One region of the Bradyrhizobium sp. CW1 genome, then DNA from elsewhere that is predicted to be linked to it. Evidence: riboswitches for the same ligand, from Rfam matches in the RefSeq annotation. Region 1 holds a riboswitch; each other region holds the start of a gene.
The links. A riboswitch is a leader RNA that binds a small molecule or an ion and turns the genes downstream of it on or off. The one in region 1 is predicted to bind cobalamin.

Region 1 (5,150 bases):
GTGCTTCGCGTCGAGCGTTAATGACGTCGCAATAGGACCTGATCGGACCTCGCCGGCATGCTGTCGGCCGTCGGGTCGAGAATCGAGCTTGTCGCCGGCTGTATGCGACCGCCTCCGCCGACGCCCGCCCGCATTCCGCGGCGCTGGGAACTTTGAAAGCTCCCAAGGACATCGTAAGCCCCCAAAGCGCGTGCATCTTGTTCACAAACGCGTTGGCGAAACGCTCCGGCCCATCATGGCTCGGCCCGCAACTCGCGTGCGGCGGCCACCATATTGACGAGCGCGGGACGCACCTCCTCCCACCTTCGCGTTTTCAGTCCGCAGTCGGGATTGATCCAGAGCTGCCGATCGGAAACTCGCTGCCGCGCCAACACAATCAGCTGCTTGATTTCCGCCGCTGCGGGAATGCGCGGTGAATGAATGTCATAGACGCCGGGCCCGATCTCATTTGGATATTTGTAGCTCTTGAAGGCCTCGAGCAGTTCCATCTTAGAACGCGACGTCTCGATTGAAATGACGTCGGCATCCATTGCTGCGATCGCATCGATGATTTCGTTGAACTCGGAATAACACATGTGAGTATGGATCTGAGTTCCGTCGGCGACCACGGAGGAGCAAAGGCGGAAGCTGTCCACCGCCCAATCTAGATAGTTCTTCCACTGCGATTTGCGTAGCGGCAATCCCTCCCGCAACGCAGCCTCGTCGATCTGGATCATGGTCGCTCCAGCCGCCTCAAGGTCGATGACCTCATCTCGGATCGCGAGAGCGATCTGTCGGCATGTCTCGCGCCGCGAGATGTCGTCACGGACAAACGACCAGTTCAGGATGGTCACCGGTCCGGTCAGCATAGCCTTGACGGGTTTTTTGGTCAGAGACTGCGCATAGCGCCACCATTCAACGGTCATGGGCTTCGGCCGGGAGACATCTCCGAACAGGATAGGCGGACGAACGTACCGCGAGCCATAAGACTGAACCCAGCCATGCTTGGTAAAAGCGAAGCCCAACAGCTGCTCGGCAAAGTATTGAACCATGTCATTGCGCTCGAACTCACCGTGTACGAGCACGTCCAGGCCGATATCTTCCTGCCACTTCACGGTACGGGCTGTCTCCGCTTTCAGAAGCTGCTCGTACTGCGTGTCATTCAACGTTCCCCGCGCATGAGCCGCGCGCGCATTCCGGACATCGGCCGTTTGCGGGAAGGATCCGATGGTTGTCGTTGGGAACATCGGCAAAGCGAACGCGACGCGCTGGACGTCGGCACGCTGGGTGAACGCACTGCGACGGCGAAGCATGCTATCGTCGATCGCGGCGATTCGTCCGGCGACATTCGCATTGTGGATCTCGGGCGATGTTTCGCGGGTGACGGCTGCCTCCTCCGAAAGCGCAAGTTCATCGGCCACCTCGGCAGCATGGCCGGCCAGCGCTTTGCCCAATATCGAAAGTTCCTTGATCTTCTGAACTGAGAACGCCAGCCATGTCTTCAGATTGGGATCGAGATCGGTCTCTAGCTCAATGTCGATCGGAACATGAAGCAGCGAGCAGGAAGGAGCAATCTGAACACGGTGCCTGCCCAATTTTTGGACCATAGGAGCAAGTTGGTCGAGCAGCGCCGGAAGATTGGAGCGCCACACGTTCCGACCATCAACGACGCCTAGTGAGACCACGAGATCTCTACGGGTTGTGGCGACAATTGCGTCCAACTGGTCAGGTGCCCGAACCAGATCCACATGAAGCCCGGCAACGGGCAAGGCCAAGGTTGTTTCAAGATTGTCGCCGATAGCCCCGAAATATGTGGCCAGCATGATTTTAAGGGCCGGCACAAGCTTTGCGAAATGAGCATAGGCCCGGCGGACAGCCGCCCGCGATGCTTCGTCGACGTCCATCACTAGGCATGGCTCGTCCAGCTGAACCCATTCAGCACCGCGCGAGGATAGTTCGCGGAGAACATCGACATAGACTGGGAGGAGCCGATCGAGCAGCGACAGCGGATTGAATGCGGGATTTGCGCTTTTGCCAAGCTTCAGGAAAGTGACTGGGCCAACTAGGACGGGGCGCGTTTGGTAGCCGAGGCTTTTTGCCTCCTCATATTCCTCGATCGGCTTTCGAGAGGAATACTTAAAGATCTGATCCCGGTGAAATTCCGGCACCATGTAGTGGTAGTTGGTATCGAACCACTTCGTCATTTCCTGTGCGGCTACGCCAGGCCCATGCTGAGCGTGACCACCGTCCTGAGCGCCACGCGCCATGGTGAAGTAGGTCTTGAGCGACACAGGACCTTCGGTCCAGCCGTAGACGTCGGGAATGGCACCGACCATTAGGCTGGTATCGAGCACATGATCGTAAAACGAGAAGTCATTCGAAGGAATGACGGTCGCACCGCGGGATTTCTGCCGTGCCCAATTAGCGGCACGAAGTCCACTCCCCGCCTCGAGGAGCTCGGCTTCGCTGGAGTTTCCCGCCCAGTACCTCTCGAGCGCGACTTTGAGTTCGCGTCGTGGGCCGATGCGTGACGTCCCCAGTGTGGCAACGGGAAGCGAAAGAAAAGACATAGCTCAGACCCCATGATTGGGGCAAAGGCCATGGCGGACGCATGCAGCGAATATCGCGTGAGCGACAGCTGCTTGGCGCACACCGGGACACCCCGCCCGTGGACGATATATTGTCGAGGCAGGTCTCCTGGCTCGCGGGTCGTCGCTGCTGTCCGGCCTTCCCGAAGCCGCATGGCTTCAGTGACTTCGTTGGACAGCGGCTCGCCGCTTACAGTTGCGGGGGCAGCGCCGGCATTGCACCGGCTTCCCTCTTAGCTCCGGATCAAACGAATCCGAAGACCACGACGACTGGCATTAGGCGCACGAGGATCGATCCGTCAACCTACTAAGTGTCGCCGCACCCTAGCTCCATGCACTAGTGCATGGGGAAGGTGGGCAAGCAGATGCCGAGCTTCTCGTACGTCTTCAGGATCTCCGGACCGATCTCGTCGCGCGTGGAGACCGTCTCTTCGGCTTCGAAGTGACGTAGCTTTAGATATCCTGCAAGCTGATCTTGGGATATTCGACGCCCGTCCACCTCGCCTCGGCTCGGCTCGTCAGCCAACGACGATAAGCCTCAACGCGACGACCTGGAGCATCGAGGCGGCCTTGTCATTATTCGAGACAAATTTGACGGTCTCCTCTGACAGAGCCCTTCGAGCGCTTCTCGGAGTCGATCAGCGCCTTAAGCTCATAACGATGTTGATTGACCTCGATGCGCCGCACGCGGACGGCGGCCTCCACAAGCTCGACATCTAGTCCTTCGTTCGCAAAATCGAGCGGTGAAGCCTTCTGGACGCGGGCTGCTTATGTTGTCTTAGACGGGACACAGGTGTCAGGCACCGGACAGACCACAGCGCATTGCGGCGTGTCGGAATGGCCCTCGCACTCCGTACACTTTTTTGCATCGATAACGTAAATGTCGCGCTTGAGGCTGATCGCCGCGTTGGGACACTCGAACTCACATGCCCCACAAACGGTGCATTGCGAAGCGACGATCTTGTAAGCCATGCCTTCCGACTCCTTAGGCGAGCGATGCCATTGGCGATCCCTTTCAAATGCCGTGCCAAGGACAGGCGCGCTCAATGATGGGCAACTTGCCCAATGGTGCTGTGCGGGGTCTGAGACCGTGTTGCATCTGCGACAGCATGGGCCGCTTCAATATCAAGCCGTGCGAGCCCTCGGGCGCCTACTCCGATAGCCGGTCGCGACTCGACTGCTGCGAGCTTCCGTCGGTTTCGCGGGGCCAAGCGACGCTCGACGATTCCCGAAACCGGCGGCGCGAGTAAAAGCCGCGAGCCGACGCACGTCTACGCCGGATGTCGGCAAACCTCCGGTCACACGCCCTGACCGGAGATTTTGTCCAAGCCGCGCTCACGCCTGCAACGTTAGCTCCGCGGATTGACTCGCTGGAGGCTTGCCAAAACGGCTTTGTGCTACAATACCCTTCGGCATCGCTTCGGAGGGAAATGAAGTTCGGCCGGGAGAAGCGATACTGGGTTTGCAACGCTTTGCCTGGCTGTGCTCAGTCACTCCTCATACAACTATTTTGGACGAAGTGGAACAGGGCTGAAAGATGACTGTGCAAATTGCTTCAGCGGCATGGCCTTTCCGAACAGATGGCCCTGCGCAAGGTCGAAGCCGAGTTCGGTCACAGCGATCAGGTCGGCGTGGCTCTCCACGCCTGCGGCGACGGTGCGCACACTGTACTCTTTGGCTAGATCGACGATATGGCGGCACACCGTTCGCTTCAGGGGCCCATTTCCGCAACCGGCGACGTACTGCCGGTCCACTTTTAATTTCATGAACGGGAATTTTTCGAGCCCCATCAGCTGCGGCCAATTGGCGCCGATATTGTCGATTGCAAGGCCAATGTTGTGAAAGCGAACCTCACGCGCGACCTCGATCAGGAGATCTAGGTTCTGGATCGCTTCCTCGCTCTCGATTTCGATCGTCAAGCCGCCGAAAGCGGGGTGCGACGGCATGCGCTGACAGAGATCGCGTACCGCCTGCGGGTCAATCAGGAATGCTGCCGGGAGATTGATGGAGAGATCGGTCGAAGTTTGCTGCTCCAGAAGATACTTCCAATCCTTGATCGCGCGGTCGATCACGAACTGCGACAAGTCCCTAAAATGAGGATCGTGAGCCTCCGGGATGAAATACGCTGGTGGAACAACGCCCCAGGTCGGATGCCGCATTCGCACAAGCGCCTCGGCGCCGCGGCGGCTGAGGGTACACGGGTCAAAGTTCGGCTCATACCAGAGCTCAAGCCAGCCAGCGTGTAAGGCTTCTCCGACATGGACTGCGGGACGGGGCGCCGGCTCTCTGGGCAAGAGCATGGCGACCCGATCGCGCAGCGTCTCGGCTGCAAACGGCGTCCTCAGCGGCGGCAGCATATCAAGTCCATATTCGCCCCCGACCTGCTGCACTGCCGTCATGACGATCGACTCGCGGGCGCCGAACGCCAGCACTCTGCCTGCAAATTCTTCGCGTACGAGTATCTCGAGCAATCGTCCAGGCTCGATGCGATCGGAGCCAATGCCGAGCAGGATCAGATCAGGGAAGTCCATGCAGAGTACGCGCGGCAGCTCGTCAGCAGTCCCGCATTCGCTGATCACAAAC
Region 2 (5,150 bases), 2.0 Mb from region 1:
CGCATTGTTCAGTCGCAAGGCTGGACGCTCGTTGGCGGGACGCAGCTGTTTCGTCTCTACGAGACGCCCGACGCCCTTGCCGCGCAGGAGAAGCTGGCGCGTCGCCATATCTGGTCGCGCGTATTCGCGCGGGAGCCGACATGGCTGCGCCTCGGGCTTCCGGGCGGCGAACCCGAATGGTCGCGCCTGGCCGAGGCTCTAGCGCGCTAGCGCGAGCAGGCCGCCGACGTCGAGATGTCGCTCGATGTGATCGGCGAGCGCGTCGAGCGCACTCTCGACCCTGGCGTGATAGGGCTCGTCGCCGGCGGGAATGTCGAGCTTCGCCAAAAAGGCCTTGCGGAAATCATCCGACGTGAACAGGCCGTGCAGATAGCTGCCCTGCACGCGTCCGTCGCGCGAGATCGCGCCTTCCGGTTCGCCATTCAGCCTTGCGAATGGCCGCGCGCGATCCGGCCCATCAGTGCGGCCGATGTGGATTTCATAAGCCTCGATCGGCTGATTGGTGGCGGCATGCAGCGCCGCGACGCGTGTCAACGTCTTCTCCGAGCTCATCACCGTTTCCACATCCAGAAGTCCGAGACCCGGTGTGTCGCCGGCGGGGCCCTCGATCCCCTCGGGATCAGCGACGCTGCGTCCGAGCATCTGATAGCCGCCGCAGAGGCCGAGCACATGGCCGCCTCTGCGGTAATGCGCCAGGAGATCGATGTCCCAGCCCTGCGCGCGCAGAAAGGCGAGGTCGCCGCGGGTGGATTTCGAGCCGGGAATGATGACGAGGCGCACGTCGCCGGGAATGGCCTCGCCCGGCCGCACCATCACGAGATCGACGCCAGGCTCGAGCTTGAGCGGATCGAGATCGTCGAAATTGGCGATTCGCGACAGCGCGAGACAGGCGATCTTGCATTGGCCCGGTTTGCGCGCATCGCTCAGGCCCAGCGCATCCTCGGCCGGCAGCTCGCCGGCGCGCGCGAACCAGGGCAGCACGCCGAGGCCGCGCCAGGCGGTCTTTTCTTCGATCAGTCTGTAGCCGTCGTCGAACAATGTGGGATCGCCGCGGAACTTGTTGATGACAAATCCCTGGATCATCGCGGCATCGTCCGGGTCGATCACCGTCTTGATGCCGACGAGTTGCGCGATGACCCCGCCGCGGTCGATGTCGCCAACCAGCACGACCGGCACATCGGCCTTGCGCGCAAAACCCATATTGGCGATGTCGGCCTTGCGCAGGTTCACTTCGGCCGGACTGCCGGCACCCTCCACCAGAACGAGATCGGCGCGCGCCTTCAGCCGCTCGAAGCTCTCCAGCACGGCGCCCATCAATGACGGTTTCATCGCCGCATATTCACGCGCGCGCGCGGTCGCGATGCGTTTTCCTTGCACGATCACCTGCGCGCCGACATCGGTCTCGGGCTTGAGCAGCACCGGGTTCATGTCGGTGTGCGGCTCGACGCCGGCGGCGAGCGCCTGGAGTGCCTGGGCGCGGCCGATCTCGCCGCCGTCAACGGTGACGGCTGCATTGTTCGACATGTTCTGCGGCTTGAACGGGACCACGCGCAGGCCGCGTCGCACAAAGGCGCGTGCGAGGCCGGCAACGATGAGCGACTTGCCCACGTCCGAGCCGGCTCCCTGGATCATCAATGCGCGCGCCATCGCGAGTTTCTTAGAACTCGACGCCGGCTTGCGCCTTGATGCCCGAGCGGAAGGGATGCTTGACCAGCGTCATCTCGGTGACGAGATCGGCGATCTCGATCAGCTCGTCCTTGGCGTTGCGGCCGGTGAGCACGACATGCGTCATCGGCGGCTTCTGCGTCGTGAGGAATTCGACGACCTCCGCGATGTCAAGATAGTCGTAGCGCAGCGCGATGTTGATCTCGTCGAGCACGACCATGCGGAGATTCTGGTCGAGGATCAGCTCCTTGGCCTTCTCCCAGCCGGCGCGCGCGGCGGCGATGTCGCGGGCGCGGTCCTGCGTCTCCCAGGTAAAACCCTCGCCCATGGCGTGGAATTGGCAGAGGTCGCCGAAATGGCCGGTCAGCATGCGGCGCTCGCCGGTGTCCCAGGCGCCCTTGATGAACTGCACGACCGCGCAGGGGAAGCCATGGGCGACGCAGCGGACGATCATGCCGAAGGCCGAAGAGGACTTGCCCTTGCCGGCCCCGGTGTGGATGATGATCAGGCCCTTTTCGCCGCTCTTGGTCGCCATGATCTTGTCGCGGGCGACCTTCTTCTTCGCCATTTTTGAGGCGTGGCGGGCGTCGGTTTCGTCGGCCGTCTGGGTATCCGGTTCTGACGTCATCGGACGGGGTCCTTCGGCTTGACAAGAGGCGGTCGGGGGCAAATGGTGGCCCGGCGTTGGTTCCTGTCCTACGACAGGCGAAGAGGGAATGCGATAGGGTCCGAATCGGCAAGATTTGGTTCCAAAATGCAGCCGCCCCCGCGACCGTGACCGGAGAGATGCCCGAAGCCACTGATCCCCTGGGGATCGGGAAGGCGGGGATCGAAGGGGAAACCCTGCTCCGCAAGCCGGGAGACCTGCCAACGCGGACGATTTTGGACCGGCGGACGGGGTGTTCCGCGACGGGGAAACGGGCCTTCGCAAGAACGGTTCGTGGGCCTCATCGCTTCCCGCTGTTTATTCTGGAAGAAGCGATGACCGTCACACTTCATGTCTGCATTACCTGCCGCGCCGGCGAGACACTTGGCGAAGGCGAGACGACGCCCGGCAAGCGCCTGCATGGCGCGATCCTCGAGGCCGGCGTGCCCGACGGCGTCAGCGTGGTTCCCGTCGAATGCCTGTCTGCATGCAACCAGGGTTGCTCCGTCGCGCTCAGCGCGCCCGGCCGCTGGTCCTATGTCTATGGCCGTCTGTCGGATGCGAATGCGAGCGATGTGGTCGCGGGCGCCGCGGCCTATGCGGCCGCGCCCGACGGCCTCGTGCCCTGGCGCAGCCGCCCGGAGATATTCCGCAAGCAATCGCTTGCCCGCATTCCCCCCATTTCCCCCTTGGCCGTCGTGCCGGAGGCCGCCGAATGAATTCGCTCGCAAAAGTCCCGGTCACGGTCGTCACGGGCTTTCTCGGCTCCGGCAAGACCACGCTGATCCAGCATCTGCTTGCCAATGCCAATGGCAAGAAGCTCGCGGTGCTCGTCAACGAGTTCGGCAGCGAGGGCGTCGATGGCGAGATTCTGAAATCCTGCGCCGATGCGAATTGCCCGGAAGAGAACATCATCGAGCTCGCCAATGGCTGCATCTGCTGCACCGTCGCCGACGATTTTATTCCGACCATGGAGAAGCTGCTGTCGCGGGCCGTCAAGCCCGATCACATCCTGATCGAGACCTCGGGCCTGGCGCTGCCCAAGCCGTTGCTCAAGGCGTTCGATTGGCCGGAGATCCGTTCGCGCATCACGGTCGACGGCGTGATCGCGCTGGCCGACGCCGAAGCTGTCGCCGCCGGCCGTTTTGCGCCCGACCCTGACGCCGTCGAAGCGCAGCGCGCGGCGGACGGCAATCTCGACCATGAGACGCCGCTGTCCGAAGTGTTCGAAGACCAGATCGCCTGCGCCGACATCGTGCTGCTGACCAAGGCCGATCTTGCGGGCGCGGCAGGCCTCGAAGCAGCCAAGGCGGCGATCACCGCCGAGATGTCGCGCCGCGTGCCGATGCTGGCGATCACCGACGGCGCGATCGACGCGCGCCTCATCCTCGGCCTCGGTGCTGCCGCCGAGAACGATCTCGCCGCGCGTCCCTCGCATCACGACGGCGAAGAGGATCACGAGCACGACGATTTTGCGTCCGTCGTGATCGATCTTCCTGAGGTCACCGATATCGAAGCGCTGGTTGCATCCGTTCAGCGTCTGGCGCGCGAGCAGAATGTGCTGCGCGTCAAGGGTTACATCGCGGTGCAAGGCAAGCCGATGCGCCTCTTGCTGCAAGCGGTGGGCGAGCGCGTGCGCCACCAGTTCGACAAGCCCTGGGGCGCGGGCGCGAGGCAGTCAAAGCTGGTCGTGATCGGCGAGCACGGCGATATCGACGAGGCCGCGATCAAGGCGGGACTCGGTCTTTCAGGATCCGGTATCTGATGCACGTCGTCTTCCGCGAGAGCCGCGGTCTCGAGGAGACCGCGATACCAAGGGACATTGGCCAGGACCCGGCCGATCTCGTGGTGCTCTCGTATTCGGATTCCGATCTTGCCGCGTTCGCGGCCGGCTGGCGCCGTGGCCGCGACAGCCTGCCGTCGCTGCGGCTCGTCAATCTCGCAGAACTTCGTCATCCGCTCTCGGTCGACACCTATGTCGAACGCACGCTTGCGCACGCGCGCGGCATTCTCGTGCGTTTGATCGGCGGGGAATCCTATTGGCCGTATGGGCTCGCGGCCCTGCAGCAGCTGGCGAAGGAGCGCGGCATCGTGCTGGCCGTGCTGCCGGCCGACGGCCGCGACGATACGCGGCTGGACGCGTATTCGACCCTGCCGGTCTCGACGTTGCGGCGGCTCAAGGTGCTCTGCGACACCGGCGGCCCCGTCGCGGCGCAAGCCGCGATCGCGCAGCTTGCGCTGGCCTCCGGACTCTATGCGGGGCCAGTTATCGGCGAGATGACAGTGCCCGAGATGGGCTTTTACGACCCCGCGCGCGGCGTCGTCGCCGCGCCGACGTCGGGTGAGGGCAGGCCGCGCGCGCTCGTGACCTTCTATCGCTCCTATCTCACCGCTGCCGACACCGGCCCGGTCGATGCCCTGATCGCCGCATTGCGCGAGAAGGGATTCGACGTGTTTGGTGTGTTCGTCACCTCGCTGAAAGCCGCGGGGGTCGCGGATTGGTTGCGGGTGCATCTTGCGCAAAATCCTCCGGCCGCGATCGTCAATGCGACGGCGTTCTCGGCGATGGGCGACGACGGCACGACGCCGTTCGATGCCGCATCCTGCCCCGTGTTCCAGGTCGCGCTCTCCACGGCCCGCCGCGAGGACTGGGCGAGCTCGCTCCGCGGCCTGTCGCCCGGCGACCTCGCGATGCATGTGGTGCTGCCCGAGGTCGACGGCCGCCTGTTCGCGGGCGTGGTGAGCTTCAAGTCTGCCGCGATGCGCGATCCCGATTTGCAATTTTCGCATCTGGCACACAAGCCCGACGAGGAGCGCGTGAAGGCCGTGGCCGCGCGCG
Region 3 (5,150 bases), 2.0 Mb from region 1:
CCAGCGCGCCGGACATCACGATCTGATCGGGCATGCCGAGATAGGCCCCCCACCAGATGTGCAGGCCCGCCGGATCAAGCGACTGGAACGCCGTGCCGCCGTCGAGCATCACCACCACGGTATCGACACCTGCCGGCCAACCGCCATCGCGCAAGCGGCGTCCGGTCGAAACTAGAAAGGGCTCGCCGATGTCGTTGAGCGGCAACGCATGCGCCGCACACAGCGCCTGGATCGAGGTGATGCCGGGCACGACCTCGATCTTTGGCGAGGGATTGAGCCGCCGCGCAATGCGCAGCGAGGAATCATAAAGCGAGGGATCGCCCCAGATCAGCAGCGCGACCTTGCCCTCTCCTTCGAGATGATCCCCGATCGTCTGCGACCAGACGGCGGCCACGGCATCATGCCAATCGTCCACGCCCTTGCGATAGTCCGCTTCAGCGGCGTCCCGCACGGGCAGATCGAACTCGGCAATGCGGGTCGTGTCGCTGGTGAGCAGATCGGCGCAGATCGTCCGCCTGAGATCGGCGAGGTCGGACTTGGCCGTCCCCTTGCGGGGGATCAGGACGAGATCGGCCGCGTTGATGGCAGTAATCGCGGCACGCGTGAGCTGCTCGGGATCGCCGCAACCGATGCCTATCAGAGAGAGCGTGAGCATGGTGGCTGCGAAGGGCGGCCATCATGGCCGCCCGTTCGCTTGTCTCTAGGCCGCGCTGTGCAAACGCGGCGTGACGAGACCGGGCGCGGTGACGCCGCGCAGCGACTTTGCCAGCGCGAGCACGCCGAGATCGGCGAGCGGCTCAATCACGATGACCAGCGCATAGGACGCCGCGAAGGTCGCGATGTTGGCGAGGTTGGTCGCGCCGAAGCCGGAGCCATAAATCGCCCAGAACGCCACCCAGGCGATGACGCCCGCCTGATAGGTCGTCGAAAGCGCCAGCGCCTGGCGGTACTTCAGATCGACATAGGCCGTGTTGCTCGAAATGATCCGCGTGGCGATCGCCTGGATTCCGAACAGCGGCACCAATAGCGTGGTGACGTTCATGCCATATTGCGGCAAGTCGGGCGGCTCGAAGAAGATGCCCTGGAACAGCAGGCCAAACGCGAGGCCGAAGGCCGCAGGCGCCGCGCCAAACAGCAGGAACAAGGTCGAGCCGAGGATGAAGTGCACTTCGGAGACGCCGACCGGGAAGTGCGGCAGGATCTCGAAGAAGATAAACACAAGTCCCGTGGTGGCGAGCGTCCGCGCCGCGAACGACGTGATGCCCTGCTCGCGCACGGTCTCAACCGCGAGCTTCAAGGCAACGCCGCCGACGGCAATGCCGGTTGCATAACTCAGCACGAGCTTGGCGTCCGAGACTAGTCCGGGTTCGATATGCATGGCTCAGATCCTTCTTGCCGTCACACCCGACGGCCTTGGCCTCAAAACATGCACGGCCGGTCTCCTGGCTCGCGGTTCACTGGGAGTCTCCGGCCTTCCCGGGCCTCGCGGCCCAGTGGCTGATCGAAGTCCCTCACCGCTTACAGTCGCGGGGGCGGCTGGGGTTTTGGGCGCCGCAACTGGGTCCGCCCATCCCCATTCCCGATTATGCTCCGGCGCTTTGCGCCGCATCGAGCACCATGCGTCTCCTGTGTGCCTCTTTCGCCGGCCGGGCGTCAAGGGGCGACGGGCGGACGAGGCGGTCATGACGGATAATTCCCCGCCAGCGCGCCGAACAGGATGACGGCCGCCGTGGAGGCCGCTCCGCCCCGCGCAAGCTGCTCTGCAAGTTCCGAAATGGTGGTGCGGACCAGCCGCTCATCGGGACGGCCGAGCGATTCGGCAAACAACGCCGGCGTGGTTGGGGCGAGCCCGTGCTCGATCAATTTGACGACCAACGCCGGAAACGTCCGCCGGCCCATATAGACCACGGTCGTCGCCTCCGGATCGGCCAGCGCCGCCCAATTGAGATCTGGCGGCAGCTCGCCGGTGACGTCCGCCCCGGTCACGAACTGCACGCGGCGCGAGGTGTGACGCCGGGTCAGCGGAATGCCGGCTTGCGCGGCGGCGACACAGGCCGAGGTGACGCCGGGAATGATCTCGTAGCCGATGCCCGCTTCACGCAGCGTCTCGAGCTCCTCCTCGAGCCGGCCAAAGATGCCGGCATCGCCCGACTTCAACCGGACCACGCGCGCGCCTGTCACGGCATAGTCGACCAGCAGGCGGTTGACATGGTGCTGCTTGGTCGAGGCCCGCCCTGCCCGCTTTCCCACCGCGACGAGATTGGCGCCGGGCCGGGCCAGATCGAGGATCGCGCCTGAAGCAAGATCGTCATAGAGCACAACGTCGGCCTCGCGCAGCCGCGCTGCACCCTTGAGCGTGAGCAGCTCGGGATCGCCGGGCCCGGCGGAGACAAAGGAGACAAAACCGCTCACCGGTCCTCCGCGATCAGATGGAAGAACGTGCCGGTGGCTTGTCCCCGCCGCGAGCCGGTCTCGGCAATGACCGCACCTGTCGCGTCGTGCACGACCGCCAGCGCCGTGTCGGGCTGCGCGACTATGGTCGAATAGTGGAATTCATGGCCACGCAGGCGTGCACCCGCCTGATGACCCGGCATCGGCGCGGCGAGCTCGGCCAGACGATAGCCCAGATGCATGCGGCGCTTGGCAAAGCTCGTCTCCAGGCCGAGCAGGCCCGTCATCTCGTGGCTGATGCCATCGGCGTCGGTCAAAGCGGTGCCCAGCACCATATAGCCCCCGCATTCGCCGTGCACCGGGCGCGTCTCGGCGAAGGCGCGCAATCCGCTGCGGAAGCGCGCATTGGCAGCGATCCTGCCGGCCTGCAGCTCGGGATAGCCGCCAGGCAGCCAGCACACATCGGCGACCGGATCAGGGGCTTCATCGGCGAGCGGCGAGAATGTCGAGATCTCCGCACCCGCCGCGCGCCACGCTTCCAGCATGTGCGGATAGACGAAGGAGAACGCGGCATCACGGGCAAGCGCAATGCGCTGGCCGGGCGGCGTCACGTTGACGCCGCTTGCGGCAGGTTGCGGCGACCAGGTGGCCGCCGAACGCAGCACCGCGTCGAGATCGACATGCTCGGCAACGAAGCGCGCGGCCTCGTCGATCAGCTTGCCGATTTCCGCCTGCTCCTCGGCCTGCACCAGTCCGAGATGCCGCTTCGGCAGGCTGATCTCGGCATGGCGCGGCAGCGCGCCGAATACGGCGATGCCGGCATCCAGCAGCGCGCGCCGCACGAGGGCTTCGTGGCGCGGGCTGGCAACGCGATTGAGCACGACGCCTGCAAGGCGCACACCGGGGCGGTAGTCGCGAAGGCCCGCCGCGATCGCGGCCGCCGTTTGTGCCTGTCCTGAGGGATCGATCACCAGCAGCACCGGCCAGTCCAGCATCTCCGCGATGTCGGCGGTCGCCCCGGTGCCGCAGACGCCACGCGCGGCGACGCCGTCGAACAGACCCATCGAGCCTTCGGCCAGCACGACATCGGCGTCAATGCCGCGACTGACGAGATGCGAGATTGTCCCGCGATCCATCGCCCAACTGTCGACATTGACCGAGGCGCGTCCCGTCGCGGCGGCATGAAACGCGGGATCGATGTAATCGGGGCCGCTCTTGAAGCACTGCACCCGCAATCCGCTGTTGCGCCAGGCGCGAGCAAGCGCCAGCGTCAGTGTGGTCTTGCCGACGCCGGAGGCCGGCGCGGAGATAACGAGCCCTGCCGCCATCACGACACCTCCGGAAAGCGCGGCTCGGCGCCGACCGGCCGATAGCGGCGGTCATAGTCGGCAGCATAGAGACGGCTCTCGGAAAAATCCGCCGAGCCCAGCGTCTTGCCGACCAGGATCAACGCGGTGCGCTCCATCTCGCCCCCGACCGCAGCGTCGAGTGTTGCGAGCGTGGCGCGGATGATGCGCTGCTCGGGCCAGCTCGCACGCCAGACGATCGCGACCGGGCAATCCGCGCCATAATGCGGCGTCAGCTCAGCGACGACCTTGTCGAGCAGATGAATCGACAGATGGATCGCGAGCACCGCGCCGGTGGCGGCGAAGGCGGCAAGCTTCTCGCCTTCGGGCATCGCGCTGGCGCGGCCCGGCGTGCGCGTCAGCACCACGGTCTGGGCAAGGCCGGGCAGCGTCAGCTCGGCCTCCAGCGCAGCCGCGGCGGCCGAGAAAGAGGGAACGCCGGGCGTGACCGTGTAGGGAATGTCGAGCGTGCGCAGGCGGCGGAGCTGTTCGCCCATCGCCGACCAGATCGAGAGATCACCGGAATGCAGCCGCGCAACGTCCTTGCCATCGGCATGGGCGGCGGCGATCTCCGCGACGATCTCATCGAGCGACAGCGGCGCGGTGTTGACGATCCGCGCCCCGGGCGGGCAATGCGCCAAGACGCCCTCGGGCACAAGTGAGCCAGCATAGAGGCAGACCGGACAGGCGGCGATGAGATCGCGGCCGCGCAACGTCAGCAAGTCAGGAGCGCCTGGCCCTGCCCCGATGAAATGCACCGTCATGCGCCGTCTCCTTCCGCGATCGCCGCGGTCGCGGTGCGATCCTGCGAGACCACCCGCGTCGCAATCAATCGCGCGCGAGGTCCGGCCGCTGCGAGCGCCGCCGCCTCGGCAACCGATCCCGTCCCGAACTTTTCCACGACGAGCTTTGACTGCGTCGGCGTGTCGATGCCAACAAGCATTTCGGCGGCAACCGCCTTGATCGGCAAGCCGCATTCGCGCGCGAGCTGCTTCAACACCTCCTCGTCGGCCTTATCGCTGACCGTCGCCACTGCTGCGAGGCCTTCGGGACCACCGGCCGCCAGAAGCGCCTCACGCAGCGAGGCCAGCGTGACGTCCCGCTTGAATCCGAGCCCGGCGACCTTCATCGGACCGCGCTCCATTGCACCACGGGCCGCACGGCCTCCCAGGACCGGTAGCGGCCGAGCGAAGCGGCATGCGCAATCTCGACCCGCATCAATTCGCCGCCCTGGCGCTGGTGCAGCTCACCGAGCAACGCTTCCGTCTCCAACGTTACTGAATGCGCGACCAGCCGCGTACCGGGCGAGAGCCGCGGCCAGATGGCGTCGAACATCGCGATGTCGAGACCGCCGCCGATGAACACGGCGTCAGGCCCGTCCAGCGTAGCAAGGGTTTCAGGCGCTTTTCCCGC
Region 4 (5,150 bases), 2.0 Mb from region 1:
GGAGCCGTCGTCCAGTTCGGTGAGGCGTTCATCACGCGTGATTCAGCGGAGATCAATTGCCCACGCGAGAACAGCCGCCCGTGATCCATGGAGAGCCAGCCGCTGAAAATCCAGGTCAGCACGAACACCATCGCCGCGAGGCCGATGAGATGATGCAGCGCATGCCAGCCGCGACAGGGCGAGCCGATCAGACCGCTTCGAGGTTTGATCCGCGCAAGGCCGAGCACAGCGCCCAGCAAGGCCGCGATCAGGGCCAGCAGCGACAAGGTCCAGACCACGCGATCCCACAGCGACCAATTGCTTCGCAGGATCGTTGGATAGATCCAGTGCAGCACGCTGCCGACGAGATTCCAGGTCCGCTCGCTGCGCGTCGTATCCAGGACGATCTCGCCGGTGAGCGAGGAGACATAGACCTCCGTTCCAGCGGCGTCGCCCAGGGCAACCCGAAACAAGGGCCGGTGGCGGTCAAAGCCGTTCGGCACGCTCCATTGGTCATAGTCCGCGCGCGCAAGGATTGCGGCCCGCGCGGCATCCAGCCCGCGGCTGCGCGCGTGGTCTCGCGCGATGGCCAGCGCGACGTCGGAAGATGCGACCGAGGCGCCGGCTCCGTCGGAGGCACGCACTGCGCCCGCGCGCGACGGCCCCGAGACGACATAGACCGGTCCGTCACTGCGCTGGATCAGGCGAACGCGAGTCGCATCAGCAATGCCGCTCGCGGCCACGGCATCGGCGACCGCAAGCTGCCTCGTCTCGGCGCCATCCAGCGGCCCAAGCCCGGCGAAGCGTTCCGCTTCCGTCAGAGACGGAAACGGAACGAAGTGCATCACGATTCCCGTCGCGAACCACATCGCGAACAGCAGGCAGAACGCGATCCCGAGCCATCGATGCAGCAGGACGATCGCGCGCATCATCGATCAGCATCCTACCATTTGAATGCGGCCGAGAGTTCATAGGTGCGCGGTGCACCCAAGAGGATCTGGTCGGGATAGAACGGATCGCCCCAGATCGCATAGCGCTTGTCGGCGATGTTGCGCACCCGGAAAGTCAGGCGAGCCTGGTCGACCGCGTTGAACACCGTCTTCGGGATGTCGACGAAGGCATAGACGTCCGCGACAGTGTAGGCCTTCATCGTCACGACATTCGCATCGGTGTTGTAGCGGTCGCCGACGTGACGGCCGGTGACGCCGACTTCCACGGGCCACGGCGTGAAGAACCGATACGACGCTCCGGCATTCGCCACGACGCGCGGCACGTTCGGCGGCGTGTTGCCGGAGAACGAGCCGCCGACAAAATTAAAGTCGGCGTAGCGCGCATCGACATAGGCGATGTTGCCCCAGAGACGCAGGGGACCGATCGGACGCACGGACGCGGCAAGCTCGACGCCCTTCGATTCCTGCCGTCCGGCAAGGTTGAGCTGCATGCCGCCGGCCGCGGCATAGACGTTCTTGCGCAGGATGTCGTAGGCCGAGAACGACCACTCCGCCCGGTTGTCCCAGAACAGGTGCTTGACGCCGGTCTCGTAGGTGCGCGCGGTGGTCAGGTTCAGCGGATCGGTCGGATTGAGCAGGAAGATGTTGTTGGCCGAGATGTCTGCGCCGGTGGCGTATTGGCTGAAAAAGGTCAGGCCCGGTACGGCTTCCCAGGTGTAGCCGATACGGCCCGTGGTCGGGACCCAGGATTGCGAGAACGGGAAGTTCGCCTTCTCCAGACCGAACTTGTCGGTCGAATTGCGGTCGAGCCCGATATGCTCGACGCGCAGGCCGCCGACCAGCGCAAAGGTCCGTGTCAACTTCAACCGGTCCTCGAACGACAGCGCCTCATTGTCGATGCGCGCGGTCTGCTGCTGAATGGTGAGCAGGCCGTAATAGCCGCGAGGCGGATCGACCAGCGGAACGGAATCGCCGGGGAAATTTGCGGCGCCCGGCCTCACGAAATCAAGGTAGCTTGAGGAAAGCGTCGTGACCAAACGGTTGTCAAAGCCGGCGATATTCGCATCCCAGATCAAATCGGTGACGTTGCCGACCAAGCGTTGGCTGTGCGCGACATAGAAGCGCTCACGATCGACCATGTTGGTCCCGGAATTGAACGCCTCTATCTCATTGTTGAACCATGTGCGCTCAGCTCCGTAAGCATAGGCTTGACTTTTCAGCGTCAGGTCGGGCGCCAGATTCAGCTCGAAACCGCCGCGCAGCCACACCTCCTTCGCTACGTTCCTGTTGTCGAGGACGTTGTAGTTAGTATTGAAGGTGCGGTCGTCGATCGTGACGGCACCGAGATCGGTTTTGTTGTAGTTCGAGACGTAATTGCCGGAAACGATCCCCGTCGTCGCATGCGAGCCGCTGAAGGCAATCGGCACCAGCGGCGCACCCCAATAGGCTTTCGAGCGATCTTCCCGATACTCGATCGCGCCCCAGACCTTGAGGCTGTCGGAGATGCGGTAGTTGAGCTGGCCGGAGACATTGAGCGTCTTGGTGTTGGTGTCGTCGGCAAAGCCGTTGAGCGAGGAACGGCTGACGTCGAAGCGGTAGTCCAGCCCCTGCACATTGGTGCTGCCGCCCGAGCCGTAATGCGCCCGGAACGAGTTCAGCGAGTCCCAGGAGAAATCCGCCTCGTTCCGGATCGGACCGGTGTGCGGCTGCTTGGTGACGAAGTTGATCGCGCCGCCGGCGGCGCCCTCGCCTGACATCAGTGATGCCGGACCCTTCAGGAATTCGACAGCCTCCAGATTGGCCGTGTCCATGATCCGCGAGGTCATGTTCTGCGGACCGATCTTGATGCCGTTGTAGAGCGTGTTGATCTGGCTGTTGGTGAAGCCGCGCATGGAGAAAGCCGAAGGCTCGGCCGGATTGTCGCCGGCTGTGACGCCCACCGCTCCGTGCGCGACGTCGGAGACTGTGCGGTAGCCCTGCTCGCGCATGGTTGCGGCCGAGATCACCTCCACGGTCGCGGGTGTTTCTCGCACGGTCAGGCCGAGGCGCGAAGCGCTTTCGGCGACGGCATTGGTGTTGAGCGGCGTCTGTGCCGCCGTGGTCGGCACGACGGGCTTGGGCACTGCGGATGCAGTCCCCGGCCGGCGCGCTGCTGCGCGGCGTGAGCTCTGCGCGTCCCGTCCGGCCGGGCTGGACTGCCTGCGGGATTGTGGCGCCGACACCTCGACGGGCGGCAGTGGCTCGCGGGCCTGCTGCGCCAAGGCCGCTGGCATGTCGATGGCGACGAAAGATGTGAGAGCGGCGGATGCCAGTAGGAAACGGCGTGGTCGTACGATACGAAGGGAATACACGGTCTTGGACCTCGGAGTGACGTCAGTGGCACGTCACCGCGAACCAGGGTCCCATCGTCCGGCTTGCAGCCTTCCGATGAAGCCGAATGTCTGTACTCCCCGACCGACATCTTCGCGTGTGACCACGGCTGACGGCAGGTCTCCTGGCTCGCGGGTCAGTACCTTGCATCGCCTTCCCGGGACCGAGATACCCAGTGGCTCGTGACGCAAGATTCGCCGCTTACAGTTGCGGGGGCAGCCACGGCATTGGGGACAAACTCCCCGCACCGCATTCCCTTTTCATCCCCTCTCGGGGAAACCGTCGCGAGCATCTAGGATTACGATCCAGACAGAGTCAATGTGCCAGTTGCGGCGTTATTGCCACAACGACCAGTTTCCTTGGAGATAAGCATGGGAGGCGAGACCTTCCTCTGGCTGATACGGCACGCGCCCGTCGATGGCGTCGCGGGGACGATCCATGCGGCCGACGCACCGGCCGATCTCGGCGCTCGGGCGCAGCTGGAGGCACTGCGGCAGCGCCTGCCACGGGACGCCGCGAGCTATGCGAGCCCGTCGCGGCGCACCGTCGAAACGGCCCGCGCGCTGGGGCTCGAGCCGCTGCAGCTGGACGAATTCAGCGAGCAAGACTTTGGCGACTGGACCGGCCGTCGGCATGACGAACTCGCCGCGACCGGTGGCGAGGCCTATGCACGGTTCTGGAGCGATCCGGCGCGCGGACGGCCGTCCGGCGGCGAAAGCTTTGAGGAACAGGTCGCGCGGGTCCGCCTGGGTTTGTCGAAGATCGGCACCGGGGCCGCAACGCTCGTCGTGCATTCCGGCACGATCCGGGCGGCGCTGTGCATCGCGCTCGACCTGACGCCACAAGCGGCCCTGCGCTTCGTGATCGATCCGCTGTCGCTGACCAGGATTGACCGGCTCGCGACCGGCTGGCGCGTCGTCTCCGTCAATCAGCGGACGATTTGATCAGGCCGGACGATCAGGCACATTGGCCTGCGCAAAGGTCGCCATGCCGTTGTGGAGCGCGCAGGCCGACCGCACAAGCGGCAGCGCGATGGCCGCGCCCGATCCTTCGCCGAGCCTGAGATCCAGGCTGATCAGCGGCTGCACGTTCAGCGCGCGGAGCACCAGCCGATGCCCCTGCTCCGCCGACTGGTGCGAGGCCAGCAGGAACAGCTGGCACGAAGGGTTGAGCCGCACCGCCGCCAGCGCCGCGACCGACACGATGAAGCCGTCGATCAACACGGGGATGCGGTGCTGTGCAGCCGCGATAACGGCACCGCAGATGGCGGCGATCTCGAGACCGCCGACGGCGCACAGGATCTTTTCGGGCGCAGCGCCCGCAATGTCATGGCGTGCGATTGCAGCGTCGATCACCCGCGCCTTGTGCGCACGGCCGGCCGCGTCGATGCCGGTACCGCTGCCCGCGATCTCCGCGGCGCTCACGCCGAGCAAGCCGGCCGCGATCGCCGCCGATGTCGTGGTGTTGCCGATGCCCATCTCGCCGAAGATCAGAAGATCGGGCTGCCCGGCCTGTGCGCGCGTCACCGCACGTCGGCCGGCTTCGAACGCAAATGCCAGCTCCGTGGGGGTGAGCGCAGCTTCGACGCTGAAATCGCGCGTACCGCTGCGCGGCTTGTCGGTCACGATTCCAGCCATCTCCTCCTGCGCCAGCGTGCCGGCGTCGACGACCTCCAGGCTGGAGCCCAGCTCACGCGCCAGCACCGAGATTGCGGCACCGCCGGAGGCGAAGTTCGCCAGCATCGCGATCGTCACTTCCTGCGGATAGGCCGAGACGCCCTGCGCGACGATGCCGTGATCGCCGGCGAAGATGATGATCGGCACCCGCGCCGCGCGCGGCTGCTCGGTTGCT

Region 2: another riboswitch for cobalamin. It lies ahead of IVB54_RS25435 (DUF1636 domain-containing protein); the one in region 1 lies ahead of metE (5-methyltetrahydropteroyltriglutamate--homocysteine S-methyltransferase).
Region 3: another riboswitch for cobalamin. It lies ahead of IVB54_RS25370 (energy-coupling factor ABC transporter permease); the one in region 1 lies ahead of metE (5-methyltetrahydropteroyltriglutamate--homocysteine S-methyltransferase).
Region 4: another riboswitch for cobalamin. It lies ahead of IVB54_RS25350 (TonB-dependent receptor); the one in region 1 lies ahead of metE (5-methyltetrahydropteroyltriglutamate--homocysteine S-methyltransferase).

Annotation. Positions count from the first base shown of each region.
Region 1 covers NZ_CP064684.1:7,134,625-7,139,774, forward strand. The annotation lists gene metE (5-methyltetrahydropteroyltriglutamate--homocysteine S-methyltransferase) at 234-2,549, opposite strand; cobalamin riboswitch at 2,649-2,848, opposite strand; gene IVB54_RS34230 (4Fe-4S binding protein) at 3,336-3,539, opposite strand; gene IVB54_RS34235 (EAL domain-containing response regulator) at 4,073-5,150, opposite strand, start outside.
Region 2 covers NZ_CP064684.1:5,178,508-5,183,657, reverse strand. The annotation lists gene cobD (threonine-phosphate decarboxylase CobD) at 1-210, shown strand, start outside; gene IVB54_RS25445 (cobyric acid synthase) at 199-1,647, opposite strand; gene cobO (cob(I)yrinic acid a,c-diamide adenosyltransferase) at 1,658-2,293, opposite strand; cobalamin riboswitch at 2,334-2,552, shown strand; gene IVB54_RS25435 (DUF1636 domain-containing protein) at 2,647-3,030, shown strand; gene cobW (cobalamin biosynthesis protein CobW) at 3,027-4,076, shown strand; gene cobN (cobaltochelatase subunit CobN) at 4,076-5,150, shown strand, end outside.
Region 3 covers NZ_CP064684.1:5,166,316-5,171,465, forward strand. The annotation lists gene cobF (precorrin-6A synthase (deacetylating)) at 1-655, opposite strand, end outside; gene IVB54_RS25370 (energy-coupling factor ABC transporter permease) at 701-1,378, opposite strand; cobalamin riboswitch at 1,415-1,635, opposite strand; gene cobA (uroporphyrinogen-III C-methyltransferase) at 1,681-2,412, opposite strand; gene IVB54_RS25380 (cobyrinate a,c-diamide synthase) at 2,409-3,719, opposite strand; gene cobM (precorrin-4 C(11)-methyltransferase) at 3,719-4,501, opposite strand; gene IVB54_RS25390 (cobalamin biosynthesis protein) at 4,498-4,866, opposite strand; gene IVB54_RS25395 (bifunctional cobalt-precorrin-7 (C(5))-methyltransferase/cobalt-precorrin-6B (C(15))-methyltransferase) at 4,863-5,150, opposite strand, start outside.
Region 4 covers NZ_CP064684.1:5,160,910-5,166,059, forward strand. The annotation lists gene IVB54_RS25345 (PepSY domain-containing protein) at 1-911, opposite strand, end outside; gene IVB54_RS25350 (TonB-dependent receptor) at 923-3,280, opposite strand; cobalamin riboswitch at 3,396-3,598, opposite strand; gene IVB54_RS25355 (histidine phosphatase family protein) at 3,671-4,243, shown strand; gene cobT (nicotinate-nucleotide--dimethylbenzimidazole phosphoribosyltransferase) at 4,244-5,150, opposite strand, start outside.